2 regions of the Aquamicrobium soli genome follow, and region 2 is predicted to be linked to the other one. Evidence: predicted binding sites of a transcription regulator. Region 2 holds the regulator's gene; the other holds the start of a gene.
What was found. Region 2 encodes LexA, which represses DNA repair genes until DNA is damaged. Its sites were predicted from a motif close to TGTTCNNNNTGTGTTCNG; they were not measured.
Positions count from the first base shown of each region.

Region 1 (7,844 bases), on a different contig from region 2:
AGACGGCCTTCTTCCTGGTGGTGCCGGGCGCGACACTGCAGCGCGACCTCGCCTGGCTGCGAAAGCACCTGCGCGACGAGTTCGTCGTCATCACCGACGTCACCGCCGCCGAATCCGTGCTGTGCCTGATGGGGCCGCGCGCCCGCGAGGTGATCCGCAAGGTGAGCCCGAACGACTTCTCCAACGAGAACAATCCGTTCGGCACCTTCCAGACGATCGAGATCGGCATGGGGCTGGCGCGCGCCCACCGCGTCACCTATGTCGGCGAGCTCGGCTGGGAGCTCTATGTCTCCACCGACCAGACGGCGCACGTGTTCGAGGCGCTGGAGGAGGCCGGCCGCGAATACGACCTCAAGCTGTGCGGCCTGCACACGCTGGACAGTTGCCGCATCGAAAAGGCCTTCCGCCATTTCGGCCACGACATCACCGACGAGGACCATGTTCTGGAGGCCGGCCTCGGCTTCGCGGTCAAGACCGGCAAGGGAGACTTCATCGGCCGCGATGCCGTGCTGAAGAAGAAGGAGGAAGGCCTGTCGCGCAGGATGGTGCAATTCCGCCTCACCGATCCGCAGCCGCTGCTCTTCCACAACGAGGCGCTGCTGCGCGACGGCAAGATCGTCGGCAACGTCACGTCGGGCAATTACGGCCACCACCTCGGCGGCGCCATCGGCATGGCTTACGTGCCGTCCAAGGGCGAGAGCGAAGCCGATATTTTGGGCTCAAGCTATGAAGTCGAAATCGCCGGCCAGCGCTTCAAGGCCGAGGCCTCGTTGAAGCCGATGTACGACCCGAAGGCGGAACGGGTGCGGATGTAACCGCACAAACGGCAGGGGCTGTTTACAGGGAGATACCCCCACCCCTAACCCCTCCCCACAAGGGGGAGGGGAATTCTGCCGCTGCTCTGCCAAGAACCCGGCGGCTACGCAGAGCTTGTCGGCCCGTGTTCCCCCTCCCCCTTGTGGGGAGGGGCTAGGGGTGGGGGTTACTTCACAGGAAGGTTGCCCCCGCACACCGACGGGGACCGTTAAATCCGACCAGCCAATCGCCCAGGTGGCATCACCCGCCTACCCAGGGCATGAAACCGGCTCAGAACGGAATTTCGTCGTCCAGGTCGCGAGAACCACCGCCGCCACCGCCGCCCGGGCGGCCGCCGCCGGAACCGCCACGGCCGAAGGAATCGTTCGGGCCGGACTGGCCGAAGTCCGAGCCGCGCCCGTAACCACCGCCGCCACCACCGCCGGAATAGCTGCCGACCTGGCCGCCTTCGCCGCCCTGCCCGCGCGCATCGAGCATCTGCAACTCACCCCGGAACTTCTGCAGCACGACTTCGGTGGAATACCGCTCGACGCCGTCCTTTTCCCATTTACGGGTCTGCAGGGAGCCTTCGATATAAACCTTCATGCCCTTCTTGAGGTACTGCTCGGCGACCTTGCCCAGGTTGTCGTTGAAAATGACCACCTGGTGCCACTCGGTCTTTTCCTTGCGCTCGCCGGAATTCTTGTCGCGCCAAGTCTCGGAGGTCGCGATGCGCAGATTGACGACCATGTCACCCGAGTTCAGGCGGCGGACTTCCGGGTCCGCGCCGAGATTGCCCACCAGAATGACCTTGTTGACGCTACCCGCCATGAATCTTCTCCACGCTCATCCGAAACAGACTTTCGCCGCACCTTACAGGGCAGCAGTCAACCGCGCCGCCCCTCGGCGCTCTTTCCCACACTATTTTTGTTCTCTTTATGTTCTGACATCCCTCGCCTTCTGTCAAGATATTATCCCGAAAGCCCCGATCGGGCACGCTCTGACCGCGGCAGGCCGGGCTGGTCGGACCGAAGCAGGTCCTTTATACTGACGGGCATGCCCCGCTTCGCTTCCCTGTTCGCCTGCATCGCTCTATCGATTGCTGCCGTCCCGGCCTTCGCGAAAGACGCCGCGCCGCCCGCCAACAGCACACTGCCGGGCGTCGACAAGCCGTATCGCATCGTCAAGCCGCTGGCGCCCGAGCCCGACGAACCAGCCACTACCAAGCCCGGCCAATTCAAGATCGGCGACATGGACGTGCATATCAGCGGCAATGTCATTGTCGATATCGGTGCCGGCCCTCTTCAGCCGCGTGGCCGTCGGTAAGGGTATTTTCAGCAGCCATAAAGCGGAACAGACCCCCGGCGCCTCGCGACAGGTCCGCGTTCCCTTTACCCGCAAGCCATACAGAACGGCCCCGCCGCTGCCTGAGCAGGCGGCCGGGGCCTGTGTGATGTCCCATCACGGTTTGCCGGGAGTGGTTTACCGGCGTTGGATTTCGGATGCCCTTAACGGCTCGCGCCGTCGATCCGACTATGGTCTCTGATTGTTGGAATCGGCAAAGCAGCTTTGAGGCTGAACCGTGTCAACCCGGTAGGCTAGGCCTGCCGTGGCTCCATCATCGCGTGGAGCCTGCTGGGACTGTCCGGTGGAGTCATACCTCGCTCCTTCTGTCCGTTGGACACCGTCGCCTGAAGTTCGCCTCCGCCGGCCTGCGGCGCCTCGCAAGCGGCTCTCACCAGAGCCTGTTCGGCTAAAAGCGAACTTTCCTTGACGCTCCAATGGTGCCCCGCGCCTGCCGCCGCGTCAACAGCGCGAAGGCGCGGGATACAAAATGTGATCGCTCCCGATCCCCCGACTACCCCGGCTTGTCAGTAGTCGTTCGTTTTTTGTTCTTTATGCTTGCCCGCCCGCGCGAAAGGCGGTTAAACGCTGATGAAGAAATTCCGGGCCTCTCGACGTGGCGGCGAGAATGCCTACATGAGGGGTTGGCGGCGGCCCGCCGATCCATGACATTCCAATCTGAGGCGGCGAGCGGCAATGGCCGATCATAAATACCTGTCCATTCGCGGAGCGCGCGAGCACAACCTGAAGAATGTCGATCTCGACCTGCCGCGTGACACGCTCATCGTCATGACCGGCCTGTCCGGCTCGGGCAAATCCTCGCTGGCCTTCGACACCATCTATGCCGAAGGCCAGCGCCGCTATGTCGAGAGCCTGTCGGCCTATGCGCGGCAGTTCCTTGAGATGATGCAGAAGCCGGACGTCGACCAGATCGACGGCCTGTCGCCCGCCATCTCCATCGAGCAGAAGACCACCTCGAAGAACCCGCGCTCGACCGTCGGCACGGTCACGGAAATCTACGACTATATGCGGCTTCTGTTCGCGCGCGTCGGCATTCCCTATTCGCCGGCGACAGGCCTGCCGATCGAAAGCCAGACCGTCTCGCAGATGGTCGACCGGGTGCTGGCGCTGGAGGAAGGCACGCGGCTTTACCTGCTCGCCCCCATCGTGCGCGGGCGCAAGGGCGAGTACCGCAAGGAGTTGCTGGAACTTCAGAAAAAGGGCTTCCAGCGCGTCAAGGTCGACGGCACATTCTACGAGATCGCCGACGTGCCGGCGCTGGACAAGAAGTACAAGCACGACATCGACGTGGTGGTCGACCGCATCGTGGTGCGGCCCGACCTCGCCACCCGCCTCGCCGACTCCATCGAGACGGCGCTGAAACTGGCCGACGGGCTTTGCGTGGCCGAATTCGCCGACAAGCCGCTGCCGCCGGAAGAGACGGCGGAAGGCGGTGCAGCCAACAAGTCGGCCAACGATACGCATGAACGCATCCTGTTTTCGGAAAAGTTCGCCTGCCCGGTATCCGGCTTCACCATCCCCGAAATCGAGCCGCGGCTTTTCTCCTTCAACAACCCGTTCGGCGCCTGCCCGACCTGCGACGGGCTGGGCAGCCAGCGCGCGATCGACGCCAGCCTGGTGGTGCCGGACGACAATCTCTCGCTGCGGGCCGGCGCCATCGGCCCGTGGGCGAAATCGACCTCGCCCTATTACGCGCAGACGCTGGAAGCGCTGGGCAAGGTCTATGGCTTCAAGCTCTCCGACAAGTTCAAGGATCTCGACGACGAGGCGAAGGACGCCATCCTGCACGGCACCGGAGAGCGGGAAATCGCCTTCCAGTATGACGACGGCCTGCGCTCCTACAAGACCACCAAGACCTTCGAGGGCGTGATCCCCAACCTCGAACGGCGCTGGAAGGAGACGGAGTCGGCCTGGATGCGCGAGGAGATCGAGCGCTTCATGTCGGCCACCCCCTGCCCCGCCTGCAACGGTTATCGGCTGAAGCCCGAAGCGCTCGCGGTCAAGGTCGGGGGCCTGCATATCGGCCAGGTCACTGAAATGTCGATCCGCAAGGCCAACCAGTGGTTTGCCGACCTGCCGGCGCAGTTGAACGAAAAGCAGAACGAGATCGCCGTGCGCGTGCTCAAGGAAATCCGCGAGCGGCTGCGTTTCCTCAACGATGTCGGCCTCGACTACCTTACGCTGGCGCGCAATTCCGGCACGCTGTCGGGCGGCGAAAGCCAGCGCATCCGGCTCGCCTCGCAGATCGGCTCCGGCCTCACCGGCGTGCTCTACGTGCTGGACGAGCCGTCGATCGGTCTGCACCAGCGCGACAACTCGCGCCTGCTCGATACGCTGAAGCACCTGCGCGACATCGGCAACACCGTCATCGTCGTCGAGCATGACGAGGACGCCATCCTGCACGCCGACTACGTGGTCGACATCGGGCCGGCGGCCGGCATCCACGGCGGCCGCGTCATTGCCGAGGGCACGCCGCGGCAGATCATGGCGAATCCCAACTCCATCACCGGCAAATACCTGTCGGGCGAACTGGAGATCGCCATGCCGGCCGAACGCCGCCAGGGTAAGAAGGGCAAGCGCATCAAGGTAGTCGGCGCGCGCGGCAACAACCTGAAGAACGTGACGGCTGAAATCCCGCTCGGCACCTTCACCTGCGTCACCGGCGTCTCGGGCGGCGGCAAGTCGACCTTCCTCATCGAAACGCTGTTCAAGGCCGCCTCGCGCCGCATCATGGGTTCGCGCGAGCATCCGGCCGAGCATGACCGCATCGAAGGACTGGAATTCCTCGACAAGGTGATCGACATCGACCAGAGCCCGATCGGGCGCACGCCGCGCTCCAACCCGGCCACCTATACCGGCGCCTTCACGCCGATCCGCGACTGGTTTGCCGGCCTGCCGGAAGCCAAGGCGCGCGGCTACCAGCCTGGCCGCTTCTCCTTCAACGTCAAGGGGGGGCGCTGCGAGGCCTGCCAGGGCGACGGCGTCATCAAGATCGAGATGCACTTCCTGCCCGACGTCTACGTCACCTGCGACGTCTGCCACGGCAAGCGCTACAACCGCGAGACGCTGGACGTCGTCTTCAAGGGCAAGTCGATCGCCGACGTGCTCGACATGACGGTGGAGGAAGGCGTCGAATTCTTCTCGGCGGTGCCGGCGGTGCGCGACAAGCTGGAGACGCTGAAGCAGGTAGGCCTCGGCTACATCAAGATCGGCCAGCAGGCGACGACGCTTTCCGGCGGCGAGGCGCAGCGCATCAAGCTCGCCAAGGAACTGTCGCGCAAGGCGACCGGCAAGACCCTCTACATCCTCGATGAGCCGACCACGGGCCTGCACTTCCACGACGTGGCCAAGCTCCTGGAAGTGCTGCACGAACTGGTCGAGCAAGGCAACACGGTGGTGGTCATCGAGCACAATCTGGAGGTCATCAAGACCGCCGACTGGATCCTCGACCTCGGTCCCGAAGGGGGCGACGGCGGTGGCGAACTGGTGGCAAGCGGCCCGCCGGAGGCGATCGTCGCCGAGCCTCGCAGCTATACCGGCCAGTTTCTGAAAGAACTGCTGGAGCGCAGGCCCGGCGGGAAACGGGAAGCGGCTGAATAGACCGCAAGGACAGCGAGGGCACGGCGCCATGATGAGGCAAGCGGTTTCCGATGATCTCAGCGCCGTCGTCGACTTGACCGACCTCGCCTACGCGCCCTGGACCCCGCTGCTCGGCGCGCCGCCCGTTCCCGTCACCGAAGACTATGCGCCGCGCATCGAGCGCGGCGAGGTCTGGCTGAGGGAAGAGGGCGCGGATACGACCGGGCTCGTCGTGCTCGAACGGCATGCCGACCATGCCATGATCTTCAGCCTCGTCGTCGCGCCCGCCTTCCAGCACCGTGGCCTGGCCTTGGTCCTGCTGCGGTGGTCGGAGCAACAGGCGCGCGACTGGGGCGTTCCGGAGATCAGGCTGTTCGCCAGTTCGAAGATGGAGCGGAATCTCGCTATCTACGCACGCTACGGTTTCCATGAAACGGGTCGCGGGCCGCATCCTTACCGGCAAGGATGGACGATCGTGAACATGGCGAAATCGGTCGACCGGCCCGCCGCCTGACGCATCGAAGGGAGACAGGACAATGGCGAACTCCGGAAAAATCCGCTCCGGCATGGGCGGCTGGACCTTCGAGCCGTGGGACACGTCGTTTTACCCTGAAAAACTAGCCAAGGCGAAGCAGCTTCACTACGCCTCGCGGCAGGTGCCGACCATCGAGGTCAACGGCACCTACTATTCGAGCTTCAAGGAGCCAACCTTCGTAAAGTGGGCCAATGAATCGCCGGAAAGCTTTGTTTTTTCATTGAAAGGCAATCGCTTCGTCACCAATCGCCGGGTGCTCGGCGAAGCCGGCGAATCGATGACGAGGTTCCTGGAATCCGGCGTCGCGGCGCTGGGCGACAAGCTCGGGCCGATCCTGTGGCAGTTCATGCCGACGAAGAAATTCGATCCCGAGGACTTCGAGGCTTTCCTGAAGCTACTGCCGGAAAAGCAGGATGGCGTGAAGCTGCGCCACGCGCTCGAGGTCCGCAACGACAGCTTCGTCACGCCGGGATTCGTGGCGCTGGCCCGAAAATACAAGACCGCGATCGTTTATGCCGACCACGCCAAATATCCGGCCATCGCCGATGTCACCGGCGATTTCGTCTACGCGCGCCTGCAGACCGGCAAGGACGACAATCCCGACTGCTATGAGCCCAAGCGCCTGGACGAATGGGCCGAGCGGGCCAAGACCTGGGCCGAAGGTAAGATGCCGGCCGACCTGCCCCGCGCCGACCCGTCGGCCGAGGCGCCGGTGCAGCCGCGCGACGTGTTCGTCTACTTCATCACCGAGGGCAAGGTACGCGCTCCCTTCGGCGCCATGGCGCTGATGAAGCGCGTGGAGGGCAAGTAGCCGAAGCCCTGCCCAGCCCCCGCCGGTAGTTGTCAGGCGGACGCGAGCAGCGTGGCGTTACCGCCGGCGGCGGTCGTGTCGACGCAAACCCCGCGCTCATGCGCATAGGCGGCCGGATACAGCACTTCGCTGATCAGCGGCACGATGGGTCCGCTGCGCGAGGCGATGGACCGGCGCACGGTTGCCATCACCTCCGGCGCGCCGGAAAAGGCCACGGCATCCACCCGCAGCGAACGCGCCTCGACCGGATCGGTACGGCCGTCGATCGCCGCGATCGGCAGGTCCTTGCCGGTCAGGGCCGACAGAGCCACCGGCGCGCCGGGCGCGACCGCCAGCACCGCATTGCCGGCAGCCAGAGCCTGGATCGCCTGCGCCAGCAGCGTCTCGCCGTCCGGCCCAAGGCAAAGGACGCGCCCGCGCGGCACCAGCGACAGCGTGTTGGCCTCGCCCGTCGGCCCCGGCAGGTCGACCTGGCCGAACTCCAGGCTGGCTGCGGCGGCCATCGCGGCGGCGCCCTTGCCGCGCAGATTCTTGCGCAGCACCGCAACGCGGTCCGGCCGCGTCGACCAGCCGCCCATATCCGGGTCCGGCAGGTTGTCGGCCAGTTCGGCCGCCGTCACCTTGCGGCCCTCGACCGGCTGGCTGCCGGCCTCGGCGCCGATGCGGAACCGGCGCAGATAGTGCGGGCCGCCCGCCTTGGGTCCGGTGCCGGAAAGCCCCTCCCCGCCGAAAGGCTGAGAACCGACGACGGCGCCGATC
Region 1 covers NZ_JBHRTK010000016.1:165,902-173,745, reverse strand. Annotated here, with positions in the region: gene ACFOHJ_RS17395 (GcvT family protein) at 1-815, shown strand, start outside; gene ssb (single-stranded DNA-binding protein) at 1,087-1,626, opposite strand; gene ACFOHJ_RS17385 (hypothetical protein) at 1,852-2,121, shown strand; gene uvrA (excinuclease ABC subunit UvrA) at 2,836-5,760, shown strand; gene ACFOHJ_RS17375 (GNAT family N-acetyltransferase) at 5,792-6,253, shown strand; gene ACFOHJ_RS17370 (DUF72 domain-containing protein) at 6,276-7,085, shown strand; gene putA (bifunctional proline dehydrogenase/L-glutamate gamma-semialdehyde dehydrogenase PutA) at 7,118-7,844, opposite strand, start outside.
Region 1: the regulator LexA is predicted to act here: its motif matches at 2,675-2,692, upstream of uvrA (excinuclease ABC subunit UvrA).

Region 2 (7,844 bases):
CCTCCGACGGGTCGCGATCACGCCACTGGCCGCTGTAGCGCGGCGGGCGGCCTTCGGCGCGCGCCTTTTCGCGCATCGCCGCCAGTTCCTCCGGCGTCTCGTAGGCGTAGTAGGCCTTGCCCGCGCGGACCAGTTCCTCGGCGACCGCGCGGTGGCGCTTGGCCCGCTCGAATTGCGAGATCGCCTCGCCATCCCACTTCAGGCCAAGCCAGGAAAGCCCGTCGAGAATGGCGTCGGTCGCCGCCTGCGTGGAACGTTCGCGGTCGGTGTCCTCGATCCTGAGCAGCATCTTGCCGCCGACATGGTGCGAGTAGAGCCAGTTGAAAAGCGCCGTACGCGCGCCGCCTATGTGCAGGTAGCCGGTGGGCGAGGGGGCGAAACGGGTGACGACCTTGTCGGACATGCGATTTCTCGAACGGAGAGGTGAGTACCAAGCGGGCTTTTCCAACCCGCGCGTTCATGTAGCATAGGAGGTCTGGGGCGCAAGGGGCAGACCCGATGGCTGGACCGGGCCGGGCGGAAAACGACGGCGGGGGCGTAAGGGACGACGTCAACGAGCGCTCGCTGTTTACGCCTGTGGCCGAGGTTCAGGCGCTGCCGGTGGGCCGACCGGCCGGGACGGCTCCAGACAATCCCGCGACACGGGATGCCGCCCCACACGGGAAAGCCCCGCGGACGCGGCTTGCGACGGTGCGGCAGCGCTTGCGCCGCGTCTCCCCGGCCACAATCAGAAACGGCGTCACGGCCGCTGCCCGCACCGAACTCGACCGGGGCGCCGCCTTCCTGCTGGTGCCGGTGTTCCTTTCGGTCGGCGTGGTCGGCTATTTTTCGCTTGCCGGCGAACCGGATTTTTATCGGCCGGCAGCGCTGGCGCTGCTGCTGGCCCTCGTGGCCTGGGTTGCCCGGAACCGGCCGAAGACGCATCTGTGCCTGCTGGCGGCTCTCCTGTGCGTGCTCGGTTTCCTCGCGGCCAAGGCCGAGACCTGGCGCGCGGCGACGCCGATGCTCGGGTCGGAAATCTCGACGCGCCTGACGGGACGGGTCGTTGCCATCGACCACATGGAAAGCGGCCGCGTGCGGCTGACCCTCGACGTGCTTTCGACGGCGAGGCCGACCTTGCGCTACGCTCCCGAACGCGTGCGCGTTTCGGCGCGGGCGCTGCCCAAGGGAGCCCGCGCCGGCTCGACGATCAGCGGCACCGTGCGGCTGCTGCCGCCGACCGGGCCGATCCGCCCGGGAAGCTACGACTACTCGTTCCAGAGCTATTTCGACGGGATCGGCGCCAGCGGGTTTTTCATGAGCAACCCCAGCCTGGCCGAGGAGCGGCCGATGCCGTTTTCTGCGCGGCTGTCGGCGATGGTGGAAAATGCGCGCGAGGCGATCGCCGGCCATATCCGCGAAAGCGTCGGCGGTGCGGAAGGCGAGATTGCGGCGGCACTGATCGTCGGGGTACGCGCCGGCATTCCCGAAGCCGTCAACGAGGCGATGCGCAAGACCGGCATCTATCACATCATCTCGATTTCCGGCCTGCACATGGCGCTGGTGGCCGGCATCGTCATGGCGATGATGCGCGGGGCGTTCGCGCTGTTTCCGGATTTTTCCTCGCGCCACGCGGTGAAGAAGATCGCCGCCGCCGTCGCGCTGCTGTCCGTCGCCGCCTATCTGGTGATTTCCGGCGTGGTGGTGGCGGCCGAGCGCAGCTTCATCATGCTGGCGGTCATGCTCACGGCGGTGCTGTTCGACCGGGCGGCCCTGACCATGCGCAACCTGGCGATCTCGGCCATCGCCGTCATCGCCGTATCCCCGCATGAGGTGGTCGGGCCGAGCTTCCAGATGTCGTTTGCGGCAACGGCCGCGCTGGTGGGCGCCTATGCCGGCTGGTCTGATTACCGCGCCGGCAAGACGACCGCTTCGCCGCCGCGCCGCTCGCTCCCCGGCTGGCTGTCGCGCAAATTCGCTGGCGGCATGGCCGGTCTCGCCGTGACCTCGATCGTCGCCGGGGGTGCTACGACGCTTTACGCCATGTGGCATTTCCAGCGCGTGGCGCCGCTCAGCCTGCTTGCCAACCTTGCCATCATGCCGATCGTCTCGGCGGTCGTCATGCCGTTCGCCGTCCTCTCCTCGCTGGCGATGCCGTTCGGGCTCGACTGGCCGTTCCTCTACGTGATGGGCAAGGGGCTTTCCGCCATGATCGTTCTCGCCGAATGGATCGCGGCGCGCTCGCCCGTCGATGCGGTCGGGCTGGTGTCGGGGGAGGCGGTGCTTTTCGTCACCATCGCGCTGGTCATCGCCACGATGGCCACGACATGGCTGAGGTGGGCGGCGCTTCCCTTTGCGCTTGCCGGCTTGCTCGCGATCCCGGCCGTGCGAACGCCCGATGTCCTCGTTTCGGAAGACGGCCGGTTGGTCGCGCTACCGATCGGCGGCGGCGAACTGGCGCTCAACCGGCCGCGCGCCAGCGAATTCACCATCGACAACTGGCGCCGCGCGCTCGACGCCGAAACCGTGATTGCGCCAGCACCGGCCAAGGCCTCAGCTTTTGACCTGGAAGACAGCATCGAATTGCCGGAAGGAACGCCGTTCCTGTGCGCGGACGGCCTGTGCGTGGCCAGGCACGGCAACGGCCCGATCGTCGCCCATGCCGACAGTGCGGCCGCCGCCAAGCCGGCCTGCGCTTTCGCCGCGCTCATCGTTATCGCCGACGCCACGGCCGCCGATCCCTGTCGCGATCCGCTGGTCGCGGTCGTCACCGCGCGCGACCTCGCACGCTCCGGCAGCGCCGAGATTTTCCTTGATCGGCAGTCTGCCGCGGCGCCCGCCGAGATCCGCTATGCGGTCGAGGAAAACTACCGGCCATGGCATCGCCAGCGGGCTTTTTCCCGCGAGGCGCGCGGCCGGCCGCCCTACGATGCGAAAGCCGGGCGCAAAACGCCGCGACGCCAAGGCATTAAAGGCACGGGATCCAGCCAGAAACCGTAAGGCGGCGCCAGATGCCAGCGCCTAACCGCACAACGGTCAGTAGCGGCGGATCAGCCCGACCAGCTTGCCCTGGATCTTGACCCGGTCCGGACCGAAGATCCGCGTCTCGTAGGCCGGGTTGGCGGCCTCGAGCGCGATGGAGGCGCCCTTGCGGCGGAAGCGCTTCAGCGTCGCTTCCTCCTCGTCCACAAGGGCCACGATGATTTCGCCGGGATTGGCGGTGCTGGCGTTGCGGATGATGACCGTGTCGCCGTCGAAGATGCCGGCCTCGATCATCGAGTCACCCTTGACCTCGAGCGCGTAATGCTCGCCGCCCATGATCATGTCCGGCGGCACCGAGATGGAGTGGGTCTTGTGCTGGATGGCGTCGATCGGCACGCCGGCGGCGATGCGACCCATGACCGGGATCGATACGCTGGCGGCTTCGTCGTCATTGCCGGCCGTCTGCATCCGCGAGGGCCTGGAAAGCTTGCCGGCGTCGCCTGCACGCTGGCTGGCGGAAGCCGGGGCGGGCTGGCCCAGGCTGCCCTGGATGACGCTCGGCGAGAATTTGCGGGCCGCATTGAAGCCGGGAGTCAGCGAATCGGGCAGGCGCAGCACCTCCAGCGCCCGCGCCCGGTTGGGCAGGCGGCGGATGAAGCCGCGCTCCTCCAGTGCGGTGATCAAGCGGTGGATACCGGATTTGGAAGCAAGATCGAGCGCCTCCTTCATCTCGTCGAAGGAAGGGGGAATGCCGCTTTCCTTGAGCCGTTCATTGATGAAAAGAAGCAGTTCATGTTGCTTACGCGTCAGCATCGCGGCCCCCGGTGCCGTTCGAATCCGGAATCGAAAAACAAACCATGAACAGACACTATCTGTTCCAGTTGTGTTCCGCAACCGTTTAAATTTTAATGAATATGTTGGTGATTTGTTCAGCGTAGCATGAGGACGCGGCAGTTGGCGCCGGCCTCTGCGGCGGGCGCGAAGGGCTCGCGCACGATCAGGCCCTCGGCGTCGGCCAGGCGCCGCAGCATCGAGGAATCCTGCAGGCCGAGCGGCGTGGCGGTGAGAAGGCCGGCCTCCTCGCGAACGCAGGCGCGGACGTAATCCTGCCGCCGGTCGTTTGCCGCCATCGCCGCGCCGAGCCGCGCCTCGCGCATGTCGGGGCGGTACCGGCGGCCGCCGAGGCGGGCCAGCAACGGTTTCAGGAACAGCTGCGAGCAGACCAGGCTTGCCACCGGGTTGCCGGGCAGGCCGATGCAGCGCATGGCGCCGAGGCGGCCCGACATCAACGGCTTGCCGGGACGCATCGCCACCTTCCAGAAGTCGAGCGTCATGCCTTCGCCGGTAAGCACGTCGTGGATGAGATCGAGGTCGCCGACGGAAGCGCCGCCGAGCGTCACCAGCACGTCGGCCTTTGCTGCCACGGCCTGCCTGACGCGCGCAGCGATGTCTTCCTTGCGGTCGGCCGCGATACCGAGGTCGATCGCGCGAGCGCCGACCGAGTGCGCGACTGCGGCCACGCCATAGGCGTTGGAGGAAATGATCTGGCCGGGCGCCAGTTCGCTGCCGGGCGTACGCAGTTCGTCGCCGGTGGCGATCACGGCGACCAGCGGCCGCCGCACCACGCTGAGGTAGGGGTGGTTGGCCGACGCCGCCAGCGCCAGGGCGGCGGGATCGAGCAGGCGGCCCTTTTCCAGAAGCAGGTCGCCCTCGGCAAAATCCAGCCCGGCCTTGCGGACATTGGCGCCATGGGCCGTCGCCTCGACCACTTCGATCGCACCATTGCCGAGGTCGCGGGTGTCTTCCTGGATGACGACGGTGTCGGTGCCGGCGGGCAACGGCGCGCCGGTGAAGATGCGCACGGCCTCGCCCCCGGCCGGGGTGCCGGTAAAGCCATGTCCGGCGGGAGCCGTGCCGATGACCGACAGGCGTGCCGGCAGCGTGCCGATGTCGGCGGCGTGCACCGCATAGCCGTCCATGGCGGAAGCGTCGAAAGGCGGCTGCGTGCGCAGCGCGCGGATCGGCTCGGCCAGCACCCTGTCCATCGCTTCGGCCAGCGGCACGCTTTCGCCCGGCAGCGGTGCCGCGCCCGCAAGCAGCCGGTCGAGGGCGTCGGCGACCGGCACCAGCGCCATGTCAGCGCTCCGCCTTGTAGGTGCCGGACTTGCCGCCGGTCTTTTCCATCAGCCGGATGCCGGAGATCACCATGGCGCGGTCCACGGCCTTGGCCATGTCGTAGATGGTGAGGCAGGCGACCGAAGCCGCCGTCAGCGCCTCCATCTCCACGCCGGTCTTGCCGGTAACGCGCGCCAGCGCCGTGACCCTCAGGCCGGGCAAAGCGTGGTCCGGCTCGATGTCGACCGAAACCTTGGTCAGCAAGAGCGGATGGCAGAGCGGGATCAGTTCATGGGTGCGCTTGGCCGCCATGATGCCGGCGATGCGCGCGGTGGCCAGCACGTCGCCCTTCTTGGCGTTGCCGTCGAGGATGGTTTTCAGCGTCTGCGGCTGCATGGTGACGCAGCCTTCGGCGATCGCGGTGCGCGTCGTCTCGGCCTTTTCGCCGACATCGACCATGTGCGCCTCGCCGTCGGCGCCGAGATGGGTCAGGGCAGGGCCTGCCGGATGTGCCTTCGGGTCAGACATTTTCCGTCGCGGCGGTCGCTCCGGTCAGCAGCAGCCTCGTCGCCTGCGTCACGTCGGCCTGCCGCATCAGGCTTTCGCCGATGAGGAAGGTGCCGATGCCGATCGCCTCCAGCCGCTTGCAATCGGCATGGGTGAAGATGCCGCTTTCGCTGACCAGCAGCCGGTCGGCCGGTACATGGGCTGCCAGGCGCTCGGAAACGTCGAGGCTGGTTTCGAAGGTGCGCAGGTTGCGGTTGTTGATGCCGATCAGCCGCGATTCCAGTTTCAGCGCGCGTTCCAGTTCCGCCTCGTCGTGAACCTCGATCAGCGAATCCATGCCAAGGGTTGCAGCGGTTTCTTCAAGTTCGCGTGCAAGCGCATCGTCGACGCTGGCCATGATGATGAGGATGGCGTCGGCGCCCCAGGCGCGCGCCTCGTAGACCTGATAGGGATCGAAGAGGAAATCCTTGCGCAGGGCGGGCAGGGCGACGGCCTGGCGGGCCTTGGTGAGGAATTCCGGAGCGCCCTGAAAGGAAGGCGCATCGGTCAGCACGGAGAGGCAGGCGGCGCCGCCTTTCTCGTAGGCCTTCGCCAGCCTCGGCGGGTCGAAATCGGCGCGGATCAACCCCTTGGACGGGCTTGCCTTCTTGATCTCGGCGATCAGGCCGAAGCGGCCCGCCTGGCGTTTTGCTTCGAGTGCTGCGAGGAAGCCGCGGGGCGCGTCGCTGTCCGCCGCCCGTGCCCTGATCTCGCCCAGCGGCACGCGCGCCTTGGCGGCGGCGATTTCCTCGCGCTTATAGGATTCGATTTTACGCAGGATGTCGGCCATGGCTCTTTATAGGGGCTCGTTCGACACCTTGACCAGCCTGTCGAGCACCGCGGTCGCCTTGCCGCTGTCGATGGCGTCGGCGGCGATGACAATACCTTCCTCGAGGCCCGCCGCCTTGCCGGCCACAACCAGGCCGGCGCCGGCGTTCATCAGCACCGTCTCGCGGAATGCGCCGGGAGCGCCGCCGAGCATGGCGCGCAAGGCTTCCGCGTTGTAGGCGGCTTCGCCGCCGCGCAGGTCCTGCTTCGTCCAGCGCTTGAAACCGACCTGCTCGGGCGTCAGCGTAAACGTGCGGATGTGCCCGTCGGACAACTCCGCCACCTTGGTTTCGCCGGTGGTGGTGATCTCGTCGTAACCGTCGCCATGGACGACCCAGACATGGTCGGAGCCGAGCGCTTTGAGCGTCTCGGCGACCGGAACGACCCATTCCGGCGCGAACACGCCGACGAGCTGGCGGGTGACGCCGGCCGGATTGGACAGGGGCCCGAGGATGTTGAAGATGGTGCGGGTGCCGAGCTCGACCCGCGTCGGGCCGACATGCTTCATGGCCGGGTGATGCGCCGGGGCGAACATGAAGCCGACGCCGGCCTGCTCGATGCAGCGGCTGATCGCTTCCGGCGGCAGCTCGATATTGACGCCGAGCGCGGTCAGCACGTCGGCCGTGCCGGTGAGCGAAGAGGCGCCGCGATTGCCGTGCTTGGCGATCGGCACGCCGGCGGCGGCGGTAACGAAGGCCGAGCCGGTGGAGATGTTGAAGCTGTGCGAGCCGTCGCCGCCGGTGCCGACGATGTCGATGGCGCCCGCCGGCGCCTCCACGCGCAGCATCTTGGCGCGCATGGTGGCGACCGCGCCGGAAATCTCGTCGACCGTCTCGCCGCGCACCCTGAGCGCCATCAGGAAGCCGCCGATCTGGCCGGGCGTGGCATTGCCGGACATGATGATGTCAAAGGCCTCGCGCGCCTCCTCGAAGGAGAGCGCGGAGCCGGCTGCGGCCTTGGCGATATGGGCTTTCAGCGTATTCATCGTGTCAGGGCTTGTGAGATGGCTACTTGGTCGATCTGGATCTTGTATTGGGTCTGCAGCTGCGCCACCAGCTGGTCGAGCAGGTCGTTCGAAATGCTGGTGGCGATGGCCTTCTGCTGGCCCTCGGGAACGGAGCTTGCGTCCGCCCCGGCAGGCTCGATCGCCTCCACGACCTTGAACAGGATCTCCGCGTCGCCGGTGGGGGCGGGGAACAGGCCGACGCCGCCTTCGCCGACGTCGAAGGTCGCGGCAGCGCCGTCACGGCCGAAATCGGCATCCTCGGCATCGCGCTTGACGCCGCGCTTGGTCTGCTTCTCTATCTTCAGCTCGCTGGCGATCGCGTCGAGCGTCTCGCCGGACTTTACGCGCTTTTCGAGCGAGTCCGCCTTTTCGGAAAGCTGCTTGGTCG
Region 2 covers NZ_JBHRTK010000015.1:132,915-140,758, forward strand. Annotated here, with positions in the region: gene gltX (glutamate--tRNA ligase) at 1-403, opposite strand, end outside; gene ACFOHJ_RS16185 (ComEC/Rec2 family competence protein) at 499-2,979, shown strand; gene lexA (transcriptional repressor LexA) at 3,016-3,774, opposite strand; gene ACFOHJ_RS16195 (molybdopterin molybdotransferase MoeA) at 3,891-5,096, opposite strand; gene moaC (cyclic pyranopterin monophosphate synthase MoaC) at 5,098-5,604, opposite strand; gene trpC (indole-3-glycerol phosphate synthase TrpC) at 5,597-6,412, opposite strand; gene trpD (anthranilate phosphoribosyltransferase) at 6,419-7,435, opposite strand; gene ACFOHJ_RS16215 (peptidylprolyl isomerase) at 7,432-7,844, opposite strand, start outside.